2 linked regions of the Roseiflexus sp. RS-1 genome follow. The protein of the gene in region 1 interacts with the protein of each later gene in a pairwise test. Links are inferred from orthologs where the notes say so. Each region holds a gene or a part of one and is shown on either strand. Other genes may lie near its edges.

Region 1 (3,006 bases):
ATTGTGACGCTGCGGCGTGAGTTCCCGATCCTCAATCAGGCGGTGCATGGGAAAACGCTGGCGTTCCTCGACAGTGCAGCATCGTCGCAGAAACCGCGCCGTGTCATCGATTGCCTGGAAGATTATTACCGGCGCTATAATGCGAATGTCCATCGCGGCATTTATCGGCTGAGCGAGGAAGCGACGTTCGCCTTCGAGCGGGCGCGTGGCAAGGTGGCGCGCTTCATCAACGCTCGCAGTCAGCGCGAGATCGTGTTCGTGCGGAATACGACCGAGGCAATCAACCTGGTGGCGCGGAGTTGGGGCGATGCCAACCTGCGCGAAGGGGATCGCATTCTGCTCAGCATCATGGAGCACCATTCGAACCTGGTGCCCTGGCAAATGCTGGCACAGCGCACCGGCGCGAAACTGGAGTTTCTGCCGATCGACGGCGAAGGTCGCCTGGCGCTCGACAACCTGGAAGTGCAACTCGAAGGGGTGCGTCTGGTGGCGATCACGCAACAGTCGAATGTGCTGGGGACGATCAATCCGGTGGCGGAGATCGCGCAACGCGCCCATGCCGTCGGTGCGCTGGTGCTGGTGGACGGCGCGCAGAGCGTACCGCACATGCCGGTGGATGTTCAGGCGCTCGATATCGATTTCCTGGCGTTCAGCGGTCATAAGATGTGTGGTCCGACCGGGATCGGGGTGCTGTGGGGTCGGCGCGCGATCCTGGAACAGATGCCGCCATTTCTCGGTGGTGGATCGATGATCAAGGTGGTAGGGCTGCACGAATCGACCTACGCTGATGTTCCGGCGCGCTTCGAAGCGGGCACACCGGCAATCGCCGAAGCCATCGCGCTTGGCGAAGCGGTCGATTTTCTTCAGGAGATCGGGATGGATCGGATCTATGCCCACGAGCGCGAACTGCTGGGGTATGCGCTCGAACGCCTGACCGAAGTTGAAGGGTTGCGGGTGTACGGTCCGACAACGACCGAAATGCGCGGCGGTGCGGTGAGTTTTACGCTCGACGGGGTGCATCCGCACGATGTCGCTGCGGTGCTCGACGGCGAGGGGATTGCGGTGCGCGCCGGGCACCACTGCGCGCAGCCGCTACATGCGCACTACGACATTCCTGCCACCACACGCGCATCATTCTATCTGTACAACATACCGGAAGAGATTGATCGACTGGTCGCCGCGCTGCACAAAGTGCGCACGCTGTTCGGGTGATTGGGATGGATGATCTGTACCGCGAACTTATCCTCGAACACTACAAGCATCCGCGTCGTCGCGGTCGCATCGACCATCCCGACGTCAGCGCTGAGGAGCATAATCCGCTGTGCGGCGATCGAGTGCGGATCGACCTGCGGATCGAGAATGGCATCATCACCGATGCGCGCTTCGATGGGCGCGGATGCGCCATCAGTCAGGCGTCGGCATCGATGTTGACCGAGGAAATTGTCGGGATGCCGGTTGAACAGGCAAAGCAGTTCAGCAAGGATCAGATGCTTGCGCTGATCGGCATTCCGTTGAACCATAATCCGGTGCGCATCAAGTGCGCCTTGCTTCCGCTCAAAACACTCAAGGTCGGGTTGTATGGCGTGGGTCATGCGCCCGATGATGATGAGATGTGATTAATTCTGGGAGAGGAGTGCATCCAATGGCTGTGACAGCGACGAATCTGGATTTCGATTACTCGAAGTACGCGTTCCGCAACGAGGAACGATATATTTTCAAGTCTGAAAAGGGCTTGAACGAAAAAGTCGTGCGTGAACTGTCAGGGATGAAGGGTGAGCCGGAGTGGATGTTGAAGCGTCGGTTGCAGGCGCTCGAAATCTTCCGCAAAAAGCCGACGCCGCTGACCGGCATGTGGGCGAACCCTGAACTGGCAGAATTGAACTATGACGATATTCACTATTTCGTGCGTGCTGGCGAGCGCCCGCAGACCGATTGGGACGCCGTGCCGCCGGAGATCAAGAACACCTTTGAGCGGTTGGGCATCCCTGAAGCGGAGCGCAAGTTCCTGGCAGGCGTCGGCGCGCAGTACGAGTCGGAAGTCGTCTATCACTCGCTGCGCGAAGAGTGGGCGAAGCAGGGGGTGATTTTCCTCGACACCGATACCGGGTTGAAGGAGTACCCGGAGATCTTCAAGCAATACTTCGGTACGGTCGTGCCGGCGGCGGATAACAAGTACGCTGCGCTGAACACAGCGGTCTGGTCGGGCGGGTCGTTCGTCTACGTGCCGAAGGGGGTGCACGTCGATATTCCGCTTCAGGCGTACTTCCGCATCAATGCGGAGAACATGGGTCAGTTCGAGCGCACCCTGATTATCGTCGAGGAAGGTGCGTCGGTGCACTATATCGAGGGATGCACCGCGCCGATCTACAGCACTAACTCGCTGCACTCGGCGGTGGTCGAGATCATCGTGATGAAGGGCGGCAAGTGCCGCTATACCACGATCCAGAACTGGGCGAACAATATCTTCAACCTGGTGACCAAGCGCGCTATCGCCTATGAAGAGGCGAGCATGGAGTGGGTCGATGGCAACATCGGTTCGCGCCTGACGATGAAGTACCCGTCGGTCTACCTGATGGGGCGCGGCGCGCGCGGCGAGGTGCTCTCGGTGGCGTATGCCGGCAAGGGGCAGCACCAGGACGCCGGCGCCAAAATGGTGCATATCGCGCCAGATACGACGAGCCGCATCACCAACAAGTCGGTCTCGAAGAATGGCGGCAAGACGACGTACCGCGGTCTGGCGAAGGTGGCGCCGGGCGCAACCGGGGCGAAGATCAATGTGAACTGTGACGCGCTCATCCTGGATGAGAAGTCGGCATCCGATACGATCCCGTACATCGAGATTGAGGAAGACCGCTGCACCCTGGCGCACGAGGCGACGGTGGGGCGTATCGGCGAGGAGCAACTGTTCTATCTGATGAGCCGCGGCATCAGCGAGGCTGACGCGCTGTCGATGATCGTGCTCGGTTTTATGGAGCCGTTCACGCGCGAACTGCCGATGGAGTACGC
Region 2 (3,303 bases), 670 kb from region 1 along the record:
GATGCACCGACGGTTCGGCGCTCTGTTCGAGCATCAGGCGCTCTGCTTCGCCCCAGTGCGCCAGCCTGCCGCCTCTTTCCTGGACGGCGGCGAGGACGCGCCGCCATCCCTCCCGAACATCCGGCGCCAGGATGAGCGGCACGCCGTTCAATGCGGTGGAGCGCCCATCCGAGGTTGGATCGACGACAATGATCATGCGGTCGCCCGGCGCGCCTGCCAGACCGAATGCCCACGGTTCACGAGTCAGCGGGTCGCTTTCGATGTCGAGAAAGAAACCGACGTGGGGGAGCTGCGGAGCGCCAGTGCTGGTTGGTTGTGGTTGGTCGCTGAGCAGCGCCTGCGCCTGCAATCGCAGGCGCTCGCCACCATAGGGCAGACGATCCGGCAGCGTTGCAAGAACGCCAGGTTCGAGCGTCACAACCTGTTCTATCCGATGGATGCCGCGCTGACGCAGCGCAATCCCCTGCCGGCGGCTCAATCCGGGAAGGAGTGCGATGTCGCGCGTTTCGCGCGCAGCCGCATCGCACGCCGTTCGCCAGGTGCAGAAAGGGCAATGGTCGTTGTCGAACCAGACAGGCGGGGCTTCTCTGGTTGCGATGACGGCAGCGCGCCAGACCTGAGCGGTGAATGGGGCGAGCGACGCAGATTGGCGTTTGACGAGCGCCGGTCCGTCCCCGCTGGCGCCGAGCCACAACTCGCCAGGCGGATCGATCGCTTCCCCCTGGGTCTGCCGCACCAACCACCGCCATGCGTCGAGCAGCAACCGATCCCAGCGTGTCGGGCGGGTGTGCAACACAATCGCCACCGGGCGATAGGACCACGCGCCGGATGTGGTAGCGGTGCGGATCAGCAGGTCGGGAGCGCCGCGTAGCGTGTGGTCGGCGAGAGGCGCTTCGAGCGCGGCGCCGGCAATCGCTGCCGCACCGCGTTGCATCAACCGGCGGGTCTGGATGACACGCTCAGACCAGTCAAGTGCGGACAGGTCTTCAAGATTCGGAATCCCGGCGAGGATGCGCTGTTTGTGGGCAGCACGAAGCGCCATCCGCGCACGCGCATCGGCGGTGGGTGTTACCGGAGGCGGATGAACAGAACGTTGATCAAGCCAGATCCGACGTTCGCAGCGCGCCAGCCATGCCAGATCGTCGGCGTCGATCCAGGAGGGAGGGAAAGATGGAACTGTTGTGACCGGCTGGGGTTGCTCGTTGGTCATACGCCTCCCTGCGATGTTACCGTCATTTCCCGCAGTTGTGCAACAATACCCGGCAACATCTCCAGAACCGCATCGACATCGGCATCGGTGTTCTCACGCCCAAAAGTGAATCGCACCGCGCCGGGGAGCGCAGCCGCAATTTCCGGCGCACGTTCCGTCCCGGAAGCGCGAGCCAGGGCGATCAACACGTGCGATGGCTCCAGTGATCCACTGGTGCAGGCAGAGCCGCTCGAAGCAGCAATCCCGTGCTGATCGAGCAACAGAAGGATGCTTTCACCCTCGACACCCTCGAACGAAAGACTGGCATTATTGGGCAGTCGTTGGGTCGGATGACCATTGAGACGCGATCCCGGCACACGTTCCAGAATGCCCGCCACCAACCGGTCGCGCAGACGCGCACAGTGGGCGCTGTCGTGCGCGCGGCGTTCTTCCGCCAGGCGCAGCGCCGTCGCCATGCCGACGATGCCGGGCACATTCTCGGTGCCAGCGCGTCGTCGTCGTTCCTGTCCACCGCCGGTGATCTGCGGCAGGAGCGGTGTGCCCCGGCGAACGTAGAGCGCACCCACGCCTTTGGGACCGTAGAACTTGTGCGCAGCAATGGTCATAAGATCGACGTTGAGCGCACGCACGTCGAGCGGTAACGCACCGGGCGCCTGGACGGCATCGGTGTGGAAAGGAATGCCGCGTTCGCGACAGATGGCGCCCAGTTCCGCAATCGGCTGGATCGTGCCGATTTCGTTGTTGGCGTACATGATCGATACCAGCACCGTGTCCGGACGCAACGCGGCGCGCAGGTATTCCGGCTGCACCAGACCTTTGGGATCGACCGGCAGGATGGTCGCCTCGAACCCAAACGCTTGCAAATGTTCGACGGTATGCAGCACCGCGTGATGCTCAATGGCGCTGGTAATAATGTGCGATCCCCGTCCTGCCTGGCGTTGCGCCAGTGCGACGCCACGAATCGCAAGGTTATCGCTCTCCGAACCACTGCCGGTAAAAATAATCTCACGCGGCGATGCTCCCAGGATCGACGCAATCTGATCACGCGCTTCGTCGAGTGCATGCAGTGCAGCGCGTCCAATGCGATAGATGCTCGATGGATTGCCAAAGTGCGTGGTGAAATAGGGGATCATCGCCTCGAGCACCACGGGATCGACCGGCGTCGTTGCCGCGTGATCAAGGTAGATCAATCGGTCAGTCACATACTCCTCGCTTTGTAGAGACATCAGGGCGCTTCCAGACCGTGCGCTTCGAGCAGCGCCTGATCGGCGAGCAGCAGAGCCGTGTTGCCATCTGCGACGATACGCCCCTCGTCCATGATAACCATCCGGTCGAACAGTTCGCGCACCATCAGCATATCGTGCGTCGAAACCAGCATCGTCAGCGGCAGATTGCGCAGCAGGTCGATCAACCCGCGCCGCGCCCGTGGATCGAGACCGGCTGACGGTTCATCGAACGCCAGAATATCCGGGTCCATCGCCAGTACCGTGGCAATCGCAATACGCTTCTTTTCGCCCATACTTAAACGATACGGCTGCCGGTCGCGGTACGCCTGCATCCCGACCAGCGCAAGCGCCCGTTCGACCCGCGCGCGCACGTCGTCTGCCGATAGCCCCATATGGAGCGGACCGAACGCGACATCCTCGAAGACAGTTGGTGAGAACAGTTGATCATCGGGATTTTGAAACACGAGACCAACCCGCGCGCGCACCTGCGGCAGGTTGTGCTCATTCACCGGAACCCCACCGATCGCAATATGTCCCTTCCCGCGCAGAATACCGTTGAGGTGTAGCAACAGCGTACTCTTGCCCGCGCCGTTGGGTCCGACCAGCGCCACCTTCTCGCCGCGTGCAACAGAGAGCGTCGCGCCACGGAGCGCGACATGCCCATCGGGATAGGCAAAGTGCAGGTCTTCGATCAGGAGCGCTGGCGGTTCGGCGCCTGGCGACGGCGCGACTGCAATGTCGAGATCACGGAGCAGCATGGACGGATCCTGAACATTAATTGATCGACACTATTGTAGCGTATTCCGTTATCCGCCGGATAGGGTGCTGCGGAGCAGGAACGCCTGCCAGAGCGAGACTGCATCGTAA

The links.
Region 2: the proteins of sufU (region 1) and nifS interact in binary tests that used the Escherichia coli proteins (3 or more experiments, as listed by UniProt). The link is inferred for Roseiflexus sp. RS-1 from one-to-one orthologs.

The regions. Positions count from the first base shown.
Region 1 is NC_009523.1:882,200-885,205, forward strand. The notes cover bases 236-2,916. They hold sufU (Fe-S cluster assembly sulfur transfer protein SufU), read left to right. Parts: upstream 236-1,217; coding sequence 1,218-1,616; downstream 1,617-2,916. Other genes in these bases: ROSERS_RS03665 (cysteine desulfurase), read left to right, coding at 236-1,212; sufB (Fe-S cluster assembly protein SufB), read left to right, coding at 1,643-2,916. Outside these bases: more of ROSERS_RS03665, read left to right, coding at 1-235; more of sufB, read left to right, coding at 2,917-3,006. UniProt on the Escherichia coli protein: A scaffold on which IscS assembles Fe-S clusters. Exists as 2 interconverting forms, a structured (S) and disordered (D) form. The D-state is the preferred substrate for IscS.
Region 2 is NC_009523.1:210,308-213,610, forward strand. Bases 322-3,299 are described here. They hold nifS (cysteine desulfurase NifS), read right to left. Parts: upstream 2,437-3,299; coding sequence 1,207-2,436; downstream 322-1,206. Other genes in these bases: ROSERS_RS00860 (TM0106 family RecB-like putative nuclease), read right to left, coding at 322-1,210; ROSERS_RS00870 (energy-coupling factor ABC transporter ATP-binding protein), read right to left, coding at 2,436-3,194. Outside these bases: more of ROSERS_RS00860, read right to left, coding at 1-321. UniProt on the Escherichia coli protein: Master enzyme that delivers sulfur to a number of partners involved in Fe-S cluster assembly, tRNA modification or cofactor biosynthesis. Catalyzes the removal of elemental sulfur from cysteine to produce alanine.